Regions from separate parts of the Rufibacter aurantiacus genome, predicted to be linked through region 4. Evidence: riboswitches for the same ligand, from Rfam matches in the RefSeq annotation. Region 4 holds a riboswitch; each other region holds the start of a gene.

Region 1 (3,093 bases), on a different contig from region 4:
GTGGTGCATGTGATTAGGGGTGTTGTCTATCTTAACAGCGATCCCCGCCTGCGCTAACTGCCTGATGTCTGAGCCCTTGTCAAAAAGCTTCTCATTATCCGTGAGCAGTTGAATGTCTACCCCTTTCCGGTATGCTGCCAGAATTGCGTTGGTGATACGGTCATCTGAGATGGTGAACACGCAAATCTTAAGCGATGCCGTAGCCGCCCCGATAAACTCCAGAATGGCCATCAGACAATCCTCGCCCGGACTGAAGTAGGCGGCGTTTTTTACTTTAGGGGCACTCTTGAACAACGAAAGGACAGATTTCACAGAGGAAAGATTAAGGGTTCTGGCGCGTAAGATACAAACTAACCAGATACAGGGTTGCTAAACCCAGCCTAAACTCTAGGCTACACCCGCTTTTTACCTGTTTTCCAAAAAGTAGCCCTGAAAAAGAAAACCCAGAGAAATGCTCCTGTAAAGGCAACTTGACCTTCCTGGTTACCTTCCTCCAATCTAATGGCATTGTTCTGTAGGCATAGTACTCTAAAAAAAGAACACATATTCCGTCCCCTTCGAAGGGGGTAGGGGGATGACAACACATGCTGATCACCCGTATTCACGACTGTAGGGGCAATCCTTTGTGGGTGTCCTTGCGCCGCCCACCGCAGATTTGGTTGTTGGTGATAACACCAACAACGGCTAACACACTACTAGCGGTCGCTTTCCAAATACTCACTTTTTAGATACGATGCCTGGATGTCCCCCTTCAAAGGGGGACTATATGCGTGCTACTTTTAGAGTGGAGGTGGTTAACAGCCAGAGACTTATTGTTTTCAGAATTCTCTTCTACAGTGAACCTTCTAGTGGGTATTTGATTCAAAAAAATGTATTTGAATTATAAGTAGGAGAAGGGCTTATTTTTTTCTGCTTTGTTGGATTATTTGTATTTGGTTGGAGTGCTAAGGAAAACTTGGAAAAATTATTTTCTGCAAAAAGGTTGTTTTTGTAAAAGTTGTGCCCTTACCTTTAGGGCATCTTTATTGGAGATTTATAAAGAAGAGGCGAGAGAGCAGGCTCCAGGACCCTCTAGCAACCTTCGGCCCCGCCGAAAAGGTGCTAACACCTGCCCATTTTTGGGAACTATAAATTAATGACCATGCACTTACAGCGTTTGAACACCCGCCTTACTACTAACAGCCATCCTGCGTCCCGGCAGATCCTGCTTATGCAGGCTTGTTGTTGCTGTTAGAACTGGCATCACCTCCATCTTTCCTGGCGTAGCCTTGTTCACCCTGCGGTGACGCGCGCTTTTGTCTTCTTTTTTTCAAACTTAGTTCATTATGGACCATTCTTTACCCTTCTCTTCCCCGGAGAACTATGTTCCCTCCGGAACATCCTTCCACACTTATCCCGCTGTCCCAGCCATGGGTGCCATGCCCACCTTCGCCCGAATGTGCTGTTGTTGATACAGGATTCGAGGCGCTAACATCCTCCTTTCGCTTCTTTAAAAGAATCACCGGTGTCGTCCTGAGGCCGGGTAAGAATCATCTTGTCTTTATTATTTTATAAAAATGAAAACGTATACAAGTAGTACTCTAAAAAGTCTAGTAAGTCTAGGGGTATTATTGGCAATATTGCTGACCCATGCTGCTTTTGCCCAGGCCCAATCGGTGACAGGGCAGGTGACCGGTACCAAAGGCAACGAAGCCCTGGCAGGCGTAAGCGTGGTGCTGAAAGGCACTACCAGCGGCACCTTCACCAACGCCGAGGGGCGTTATTCCATTCCGGCAACATCTGGCCAGACGCTGGTGTTTTCCAGTATCGGGTACACGTCTGTGGAAGCGGTGGTGAACGGAGCCACCGTGAACGTGACCTTGAAAGAAGACACCAAAAGCCTGGACGAGATTGTGGTAGTGGGCTACGGGACGCAGTCGCAGCGGGCAGTTTCCAGCTCGGTGAGTACCGTGAACGTGGAAGACCTGCGGGGTTTGCCGGTTACTTCTCCCGACCAACTCATCCAAGGAAAAGCGGCCGGGGTGCAGATTTCCTCGGCCAGCGGCGCGCCGGGTGGCGGTATCAGCGTGAGTGTGCGCGGGGCCACTTCCATCAATGCCAGCAACTCGCCTTTATATGTGATTGACGGCGTGTTCATCAACAATCAGTCACTGAGCAACCTTGGTTTAGGTGGACAGACTTTCAATCCGCTGGCGGACCTGAACCCCACAGATATTGAGAGCATTCAGGTACTGAAAGACGCCAACGCCACGGCCATTTACGGGTCCAGGGGAGCGAACGGGGTGGTGCTCATCACCACGAAGCGCGGCAAACTGAATGCGGGTTCCAAAATCAGTTTTCAGACGTACTTCGGTTGGGCCAAGGCGCCTAAGCTTTATGAAACAGTGAACGCGCAGCAGGAGGCCGAACTCATCAATGAGGCTTTCCTGAACGATGGCGGCGCTTTCGCTGCCCGGCCGTTCCGCCCGAAAGCTGAAGGAGGCCGCGGCTTACCGGAGGAGCAGACCACCTATTCCCGCATCCCGGATGTGTTCCAGACCGCCAAAACCCAGAGCTATGATTTGTCAGCCTCGGGTGGGTCAGACAAAAGCAGGTACTTTATTGGGGGCAGTTATTTCTTACAGGAAGGGATTGTGAAACCTGCCCAGTTTGAGCGTTTCAGCGGACGGTTCAACTTTGACCATAACCTGAGCGAGAAACTGACGGTGGGCATCAGTGCCTCGGGCGCGTACAGCCACCGTAACGTGAGCCGCAACGACAACAGTGCGCAGGGGGTGATTAACTCCTCCCTGTACGTGCAGACGTTCTTGCCCGTGTTCAACGAGGATGGCAGCTATGCCCGCCACAGCATCTTTGACAACCACCTGGCCTTGATTGAGAACCTGAACATCCAGGGCCACAGCAACCGCCTCATCGGGAACCTGTACGCCGAGTACGAGATTCTGCCGGGCTTGTCGTTCAAATCAAGCTGGAGCCTGGACTACAACAGCTACATAGACAAAGTCTACAACAACACCCAGATCAGCGTGGGCCTTCCGGCCGGAAACGGCAGCAACACGCAGTCCAGCCTGGTGACCCTAATCAACGAGCAGG
Region 2 (3,093 bases), on a different contig from region 4:
AGAATCCACTCGGGCCGGTTGGCACTGATGATGGCGATCTTGTCCCGACCTTCGGCGGTGCCGTCTCCGGAAGATATTCCCTGCGCCAAGAGCCCCACGCTTAATTGGTTCACGGTATCTACCACTTCCTGGGTGGAGTACTTGCACCAGGCACCATGCTCTTTGGCGCTGAGCATGTCTACCAGGGGCATGTTTTTGAGTTGGTACGCCAGGCAATCAAATAATCTGGTTGGCTCTTCTGGTGAGCCTTTCTTCGGAGTCAGCACGGGTTCCAGGGATAATTTAGGTTAAAAAGGGCACAGGAGCTTTATCGCCCATTTTTACGGGCTAAAAGTACTCGTATTTTACGGCTTAAAGAAGAAAGCAGATACCCACTTCTCAGAACACCAAATCAGAATTATGCAGGCACGGCATTCAGCTCAAAACTCGTTTAAAAAGCTTCTAAATGAGTTTTCCAAAGTACCTCCCGGCGCCTGAGACAACTATCCGTCCAGAAAAAATGAAAGCCTTCTTGACTCTTGTGCAGTAAGCCATCGGAGTTACTAAATCCGATTAAGGGCTATTTTGTAATAAAAGCCCCAAAAATGCTCTCTACATCTAAAGCCAAACACCGGTGATAGCTGCCAGATCTACTGCCCTCGTGTCCCTGGCTGTAAATAACCTATATTTCTTTTGCTATATAAGCCCTTGCTTTCTACCTTAGCCTTGAAATTATACCGAAGAGGGGAGAGAGCAGGCTCTGAGAACCTCTAGCAACCGTTAACCAAGTTAAAAAGGTGCTAACTCCTGCCCAGCCAAATGGGAAATATAAGTTTTCAGACCATGCTCAGCAGCCGCAACCTTTCCAACGCAAACCATCTTTCGTTATCTACAGCTTCAGGCTTTTCCACTGCCTGTATGCATTCTTGTTGCTGCTGTTAGCTTTCTTAGATATTCCGGGCTCCCGGAATTTTATCGTTCTGCGCTGATGCAGGACTTCTCTGTTTTCTAACTTCTTTTTTCAGTTTCACTCTTTATGTACACTGCACTTGCGCAGGCAAGGGTAAAGAAACCGGCTTTTGCCTGGGGCACCTCTTTGCACACCTGCCTCTCCTCTACCCTGGCGGCGCTCTATCGCTTCCTCTCCCTTTGCTGTTGCGGAAACGTCTTTTCTCCGCTACGCTTTTAACCATTTTTAGAAAATCACCCTTAAAACACCATGAAACCATTTCTACCTACTTACAGGGCGCTTCTGGTCCTGGCCGCCTGGACCCTGACCCTTGTCCCGGCCCTGGCGCAAAGCAGCTATTACTTTCCCAAGACGAAGAATTTTGACGCCGCTATTCCTACGCCCGAGCAGTTCCTGGGCTACGGCATAGGCGAGCGCCACAGCCGCTATGAGCAATCGGTGGCGTACCTCAAAGAGCTGGACCGGCTCTCAGACAAAGTGAAAGTGCAGACCATCGGGTTTACCTATGAACTGCGGCCGCAGGTGGTGGCTATCATTACCTCTCCTGAAAACCACGCCCGCCTGGAGGACATCCGGAAGGAGCACCTGCAGTTAGCCGATGTCTCCAAGCCCTTGCCCAACCTTGCCAACGCACCCGTGTTCGTGAACCTGGGCTACAGCGTGCACGGCAACGAGGCCTCCAGCCTGGAAGCCTCCCTCCTCACGGCCTACTACTACACCGCCAACCAGGACCCGGAAACCCAACGAGCTCTGAAAGAAGCAGTGATCTTACTCGATCCCGCCCACAACCCCGATGGCCGCGACCGGCACGCGAACTGGATCAATGTGCACCAAAGCGACCCTTCCGTAGCGGACCCTGCCGATTGGGAGCACCACGAGGTGTGGCCCGGCGGCCGCGGCAACCACTACTGGTTTGACCTGAACCGCGACTGGCTGCCCATTGCGCACGTGGAAAGCAGAAACCGCCTGAAATTCTACCATGAGTGGCTCCCCAATGTGGTCATTGACTTCCACGAGATGGGCACCAACTCCACCTACTACTTTGAGCCCAGCAAACCCTACGGCTCCGAGAACTACCTGGTGCCCCGCAGCACCTATGACAACCTGAACGTCATCATCGCCAAATACCACGCCGCGGCGCTGGATGAGATTGGGTCGCTGTACTTCACCAAAGAACAGTACGACAACATCTACCCCGGCTACGGCTCCACCTACCCCGATTTCCAGGGCGGCGTGGGCATCACCACTGAGCAGGCCAGCTCCCGCGGCAACCGCCAGGAGAACTCCACCGGCGTACTGACCTTCGCCTTCGGGATACGAAACCACCTGAGCACCGGCTTGGCCACGGTCAAAGGCGCCGTTGAGAACCGCGAGACTTTCCTGAAACACCAGCGCGAATTCTACAAATCCGGCCTCGCCGATGGCCGCCAAAATCCGGTGAAAGCCTATGTGTACGGCGAGAAGTACGATGCCACCCGCCTGCGCAATTTCACCGAGCTGTTGCTGGCCCACAAGATTGAGGTGTATGAACTACCCGGCAACCAGACCATCAACGGCACCGCATTCGAGAAAGGAAAAACCTTTGTAGTGCCCACCGAACAACCGCAGTACCGCCTGGTGGAATCCATCTTCGCCAAAAACACCAATCTACCCGACAGTGTGTTCTACGATGCCTCCACCTGGACCCTGGCCCTGGCCTATGGCCTGCCGCACGTGGGCGCCACCAAACCGGTGAACCGCGGAAACAAATTGACGTCCTTGCCCGCCCTTACCGCCGCAGCCCCGCCTAAAAGCAACTACGCCTACCTCCTGGACTGGACGGATTACAACACCGCCGGCGCCTTGTACCAGCTGCAATCCCTGGGAGTGACGGCCCAAACGGCCCTGAAACCTTTCACGGCCAATACTACGGCGGGTGCCAAAGACTACCTACCCGGAGCCATCACCATTCCGGTTGCCTCCCAGAAAATCTCGTCTGACTCGCTGTACAAAGCCATACAGAAAGTAGTCGCCGATCGCAAAATCAAAATTGCCTCAGTGAACAGCGGATTCAGCGCCAAAGGCATTGACCTTGGCAGTAGCAACATCCAGACCATCCGGAAACCCGAGGCCCTGATGCTGGTCGGCACTGGCGTACAGGGTCC
Region 3 (3,093 bases), on a different contig from region 4:
CAAATACAGCTCAGCAATAAGGGCCAGGCTGTAGCCCCAATCCTCGCTGCGTTGCGCCAACTTCTTTACGTACTCCCAGGAGGTGGTCATGCCTTCATCGGGCACGTTGCGCAGCCAGCCGCCAAATACAGGTAACCAATATCCAAACTGCATGCTTATACCTCCTCAGTTACTAGTTGGGCCTTTTTCTCCAGGAAGTCAACCAACTTCTTGTGCGGGTTGAACCCGATCACATTCACGGCATCGGCCACGAAGTTGGAAAGGGCATTCACGTCATAGTAATAGATTTGGCCGTCACGGTCGTCAATGATGTACTCAATGCCGCCCACGTCAATACCTGAGTTCTGCATGATGGCCTCAATGGCATCAATTACTTCCTGCTCCGGGGTATAGCCCTCTACTTTCAGGCCATTTTTAGGAGCGTCCAAGGCGCAGGCGTTGCGCACCAGTTCCACACCGGTAGTCGTCTGGCAGATATCAGCTGGGCACAGGTTGAAGCTCTCGCCGGTAGTGTACACTTTGATGGCGTACAGGTATTTGCCGCCCAAAGTCTCAACGCGGTGGATGTACCCGCCGCGGGCCGGGATGAACTCCTGCACCAGCGCTGTGTGGTCAATACCCAGATCTATCTCGTTGTTAGCTACGGATTGCTCCAGGGCTTCTACAGAATCATACTTGATGATCCCCGCACCGCTACCGCCAATGTTGGCTTTCACCACGATGGGGAAACGCAGACCCTCGGCGGCTTTCACGGCCTGGGAAGCGTGGTTGATCACGCGCGCTTTTGGATAAGGCAGACCCAGTGACTGCAGCAAAGACAACTGCAGGGCTTTGTTGGTCTCGTACTGGAAAGCTTTGTGGCCGTTCACGGTTGGGGTGCCGGTGCGCTCCAGGTGGGCAAGTAAGCCCAAGGTATAGAAAATGCCATTCTCATTGCCGCGCAGGTAAGCAGAAGGGCTCATGCGGTTGAAGAACAGGCTGTATGGGGTTTCGTCCTCGGCCAGGTCATAGGTGTGCTCAGCGGCGTTCAGGCGTACATATGGAAGGCCGCGGGCGTCCAGTTCCTCAAACAAAGGCTTGAACCAGTCTGGGTGCTCGTGGTAGATGGCAATAGGCTTTACGGATGCAGAAGTTGACATATTAGTTCGTGTATTACTTGTGGTGTGTTTATTTAGCTAATCTCTATAGATTTAGAGGAGTATTGTGTTGTAAGCAAATGGAAAACCCTTTTTCTGGGCTGCTTTTACAAAATCATATTAAAAACGGAGGATGAATTTTGGCACCTAAGTGCCAGCCGGTTTAAGGGAGAGAAGAAATGATGTGGGGGCAAATCATGAACCCGGGTACAAAACTGGAAACACAGTAGTAACGGGCAGGCTTCTTCAGAACCCTTCCGGCGAGATGCGCCTCAACAACAACAGCGGTTCTGCTTAGACACAGAAACCGGAACAGGTTGCAAAGTTTGACCGAATAATCCGGTGATCAGATCGTTCAGAAAAGTGGCAATAGAAGAAAGCGTGTGCTGCATCATGGGTTTTCTTACGGTTTATATTTCCTAAATGCTTTAGGCAGGAATTAGCACCTTGTCTTTGTAGGTTGCTAGAAGTTCACAGAGCCTGTTCTCTCCCTTCTTCTTTATAAATCAAAACCCTTGGATAGGGATAATCGACTTTACGGGTGCAAATGTGGAAGCGAAAAAGTTAGCATCCAAATTTTAGGATAAATTATTGTAGCTACAGGAAATTTGCTTACGGCCAAATTACTCGTTGTTCCCATATTGTACTTACTTATTACCGATGTTTGTTTCCTGTTTTGAAGCTGTTTTGCCCATAACAAGCCTAAAACAGATGAGCTTTCTGCACCTTAAGTGAAAAGGAAATGGGAGACTTAAACCGCCGCCGGTAAGGTGATATGGAAAGTGGTGCCCTGGCGCTCCTGGCTTTCTACGTCTATGGAGCCACCGTGCTGCTCCACCAATTGGCGGCAGATGCTCAGGCCCAAACCTGTGGATTTTTCGCCCTGCAGGCCGCGTCTCCTGGCTTTGGAGAATCGGTCAAACAACAAAGGCCGCATCCTTTCTGGAATCCCGATGCCATTGTCTGATACCTCCAGCAGGAGCTTTTTCTTTTCCTCGCGCACCTTGATCCTGATTTTGCCCTGGGCCGGGGTGAACTTCACGGCATTGGACACCAGGTTATTCAACACCCGGTGGAAGCGTTCTTTGTTCAGGTTGGCGTACAGCGGGGTAGCAGGGTGGGAGAGCAGCAGGTTTCGGGAGCCTTGCAGCTGGGTTTGCCATTCTTCTTGCACATCCTGCAGCAAGGCGCACAGATCCATTTTCTCCAGCGGAATGGTTTCCTGCTGCTCCTCGCGGGCAATGAACAGCAACTCATTGATGGTAAGGCGCGAGTTCTGGCAACTGGTTAAGATCAGGTTCAGATACTGTTGTTCCTGCTCGGGGGTGAGGTTCTTCTTCTGCAACAGAGAGGTAATCATCTCAATGTTGTTGAAAGGGCTTCTCAGGTCATGCGCCACCACGCCCAAAATCTCAGATTTGGCCTGGCTTATCTTCTGAATCTCGCGGTTCTTTTCCTCAATCTCCTTCAGCTGAATGAAATGGTTGGCCCGGTAGCTGTACATCAGGCGGGAAAGCACCAGAAAGCAAAGCAGGATCACAAAGGACATGCACTGGTTCAGGACCACTTGCTCTGGGTTGAGGCCGGAGAAATGCAGCACCAACGTGAAAGCCAGCGCCGTTAAGGAGACCAGCACCAGGGTCTCATAGTACTCAAAGTCCCAGAGAAAAGCCACCGTAACCAGCCCCAGCAAATACATGGTGAGGGTGTTTCTAGGGTTAGACTGCGCAATGAACGTAATGCCTAGGCAGCAGGAAATAAACGCAAACCCGAAGGCCAGGCACAGTGCCTGCACAAGCCACAAAGGGTATTGGCGTTTCTGGTTGAGGTGAAGCAATCCTTCTAAACCCAACGCCATTGCTGAGGCCAGAGCCAGCGAGATATTCAGGCCACGGAAGAAAGTGACATGCGCGGTCTGGTTCAGAAAAGGAAAAACCAGGGGTAAAAGCAAAATCCC
Region 4 (3,093 bases):
GTCTCCATTTATAACATGATTTACCTTCTCTCTATAGTAAGAGCAAGTATCTAAATGGGAAGTAAACAACGTTGTTGACTCTCCAATGCTGATAAAGAAATTACCGTTCAGGTCTTCTTCTATGCCCTCTGGTAAGTACTGTTTGATGGTATGTTCCTCTCCATAAGGAACTGTGTACTGTGTAAGATTCAAAAACGTGCTTTTGAAATTGAAGAGATTGGTTTTAGTCATGGAATATCTTTTAAGATTAAAAAAACAGGCATAGGGACTCTGAGCAGCCAATTGAAAGCCACTGAAACATTTCGCAAATGCAAAGTCAGGAATATGAATATTTATATATGTATCACCACCAATAAGGTGGCCTCAGACTTACAGTCTAGTGTTAAAAGCCTTGGCTATGAATAGTCCTTAAAGTTGCAGAGCTACTAAGAGCTTTTGAGAAGCAACTCTTGTTAGAAGCTATAAACTCGGTTAACAAAACCTGCTGTTGAAGCATGATACAAAGGTATAAGGTGCGCTTCTTATTTTGAATTTCCCGCAAGCTTGCAGGATTGACTGCCTTGGTTACAATCGTCGGATTCTTTTCCGCATGGCATACAGCATGCCACACATTGATGAAATCGTATTTCCTTCCAAAACCTCATCAATGGAGGAAATCTGTCTGGTGAACCTAACTTTGGCCCAATTGGTCCGTGAGTCCATCACATTGTGGTGGGTAAAGCCGGCTTCCATGGCAAGAGCGGCAAGGTCCTTCCGGGTTTCTGTCACCATATCATTCAACTCGACGGCACTTCCCCCAAACACCAGCTCTTTTTTCTCCCTATCTGACAGTTCAAGGAGTATAATAGCATGTACCTGTATCATCAACTGGTAATTCACCCCCTGCTCCAAACTGTAGGCAAGGTCATGCTCCCCTTCGCTCCTGATACCAGAGATGGCACCTACAGATCGGTAGAAATCCTCCCTTAAATTCAGTAGTCGGTAACTCTCCCTTTCTTCCACCGGTTTACCGGCCTTGATCTCTTCCACTACTTGTGACAAGGGGATCCCCAGTCCTTTTATGGGGTTAGTCTGGATAAATGCCCACATGGGATTCCGCATATAGGAGGTGTGCATTTTCCCAACCGGGACCTTTTTCACCAGCACTTTATCTGCCAGGGAAAGCCCCAGGAACTTATAGATGGTACCAAACATTCCAGATCCAATATACAGGGGAAGGATAGCGGGCTCAGGTGATTTTTGCAGATATTGATGCCAAACCTCTACGTAGGCTCCCATGAACATATTCTGCTCATACCATTGTCCTCCCAGCCTCCGGGGGTTCTTTATGATTAGTCTGCTGAAGGTATAGGGTGCATAGGTTTTAATCTGCTCGCTATGCTGTAAGATTAATTCAATGTTGTTACTCAATAAAGACAGTTCGCCCATGATTTGCTTTAAAAATTAAACATAGTTGACCTAAGACCCAAACTGAAAGGCTGTAAAAGCCTGCCGGGATGAGCCATGGCACTTTTAAAAGGAAAGCTTTGGGCGATGTAGCGCTTACAGCTTTTTTTCGGCAGAAGCCGCGCATTGCTTTGGCACCGATGGAGCTTAAACCCGGTTGCCGTACCTAAAGGCACTCTTAATGCTTTGTAGAATGCTGTCACTGGTTTATTCAGGACAGTCATAAATTATAATACAAATATAGCGAATTAATATATATAATCAAAATAATACTTACATTTACTAGATTAGCTCCCTAAGTAGTATTTATTTGTACTTACCAATCTCAAATATTCTTAAGTCCAGCAATAATCGGTCTAAATCATTAGTTAACGCAGCTTTCACAGGTAAAGAAGCTATGTTGCTGATTGAAACAAATTATAAATATACCATACCTGTCTAATTCTTCAATCTCGTTTATCCTTCTGAATTCATGGACATCCTTTTTAGAGCAATCCCAAAACACAATTTTGATCCAAACAAGATATATCATGGATTGCAGACCCGTAGGGTTCCGAGCAACGTGCCATATTTGATTGACAACATCTGGGAGCTACTACGCCCAACCGAAGCTCCCAACCGACGGCATTCGGTTTATGCCAGCCCTTCCCCTGAACTTGCTTTAAATAGCGCCAGCTCGGGCAGCAATGACCGAAATGACTACTTAACTTGTCAGGTTGAAATAATTGGTGAGATCAAACTTGCTCATCTTAATATCGAAGATGCCAAATTCCACCAGGACATAAAGAAGCTATCTAGATTAGTCCCGCAATTATTACACGAAAACTTCAGTGAACTTCCAGTGGAGGAGAAATCAAGGTTTGCTTCGCTTTACTTACCAGTTGTTTCCAAAGAGGAACTCTTAAGCACATTAGATAACACTAGATCTGGCGAGATTCTAAAATCTTTAGAGGAAAACTCTACTTTCTGGTCAGATACTAACTTCACACTGCAAGATCACAAAGGTGAGTTGTTCTTTGAACTTTTAGACGGTGCTTACTACAAACTTCATCCAATAAGTTAAAGCCTATTACTGGATCACCTTAAATGGAATAGGAAGATTAGCATAAATTAATAGTAGCAAATCTTACTATTCCATTTAGTCAAAAACTTCGTCGATGATGAAGCCCAGCAATATTTGATCAATCACTGAGAGCAATTCTCTTCTTCCATCTAATCACGGCATCATCTTCTTCAAACCCTTCCATTGCAAGTTCCATGTTCATTTTATTAAAAATATCAACAAGACCATAAAGTGCACTGCAATTCCTATTTCTACTGTCTTCACAAGGATAGGGGAAGAAAGTCCAGGTTTGAGTTTTGCCATACTTCTCATTCAAATAGTCAAGATAACTCTTCCAGTTAGGTTGACGGAACTCAATGAAGTCTTCGCCACAAAACCAGCCTTCCTTTCCCTGTTGTTCCGCAAAGGCACCACCCAAAGAACTCGTTTCGGCATATTTAATACCAGAATGTTTATCCCCCGCTGGAGAGGAGTTTTTATCACTAAATTCTGGTGAAAACTCCACAGCATTATACTGTTTGAATTCTTCCACGAAATTCAAATGCAGGTAAGTATCCTCTCTGATTAGTTTCTTAAAGGTCTCT

What was found. Region 4 has a riboswitch for S-adenosylmethionine ahead of J3P34_RS06685 (hypothetical protein). Riboswitches for the same ligand answer to the same signal wherever they lie in the genome.
Region 1: another riboswitch for S-adenosylmethionine. It lies ahead of J3P34_RS01130 (SusC/RagA family TonB-linked outer membrane protein); the one in region 4 lies ahead of J3P34_RS06685 (hypothetical protein).
Region 2: another riboswitch for S-adenosylmethionine. It lies ahead of J3P34_RS01120 (M14 family metallopeptidase); the one in region 4 lies ahead of J3P34_RS06685 (hypothetical protein).
Region 3: another riboswitch for S-adenosylmethionine. It lies ahead of J3P34_RS00775 (ATP-grasp domain-containing protein); the one in region 4 lies ahead of J3P34_RS06685 (hypothetical protein).

The regions. Positions count from the first base shown of each region.
Region 1 is NZ_JAFMSV010000001.1:289,138-292,230, reverse strand. Features, by position in the region: gene J3P34_RS01135 (phospholipase D-like domain-containing protein) at 1-312, opposite strand, end outside; SAM riboswitch class I at 1,031-1,134, shown strand; gene J3P34_RS01130 (SusC/RagA family TonB-linked outer membrane protein) at 1,611-3,093, shown strand, end outside.
Region 2 is NZ_JAFMSV010000001.1:281,753-284,845, forward strand. Features, by position in the region: gene J3P34_RS01115 (AMP-dependent synthetase/ligase) at 1-266, opposite strand, end outside; SAM riboswitch class I at 709-814, shown strand; gene J3P34_RS01120 (M14 family metallopeptidase) at 1,199-3,093, shown strand, end outside.
Region 3 is NZ_JAFMSV010000001.1:196,152-199,244, reverse strand. Features, by position in the region: gene J3P34_RS00780 (LLM class flavin-dependent oxidoreductase) at 1-153, opposite strand, end outside; gene J3P34_RS00775 (ATP-grasp domain-containing protein) at 156-1,139, opposite strand; SAM riboswitch class I at 1,544-1,644, opposite strand; gene J3P34_RS00770 (sensor histidine kinase) at 1,888-3,093, opposite strand, start outside.
Region 4 is NZ_JAFMSV010000002.1:301,885-304,977, forward strand. Features, by position in the region: gene J3P34_RS06680 (hypothetical protein) at 1-231, opposite strand, end outside; gene J3P34_RS06685 (hypothetical protein) at 565-1,428, opposite strand; SAM-I-IV-variant riboswitch at 1,541-1,636, opposite strand; gene J3P34_RS06690 (hypothetical protein) at 2,018-2,509, shown strand; gene J3P34_RS06695 (hypothetical protein) at 2,628-3,093, opposite strand, start outside.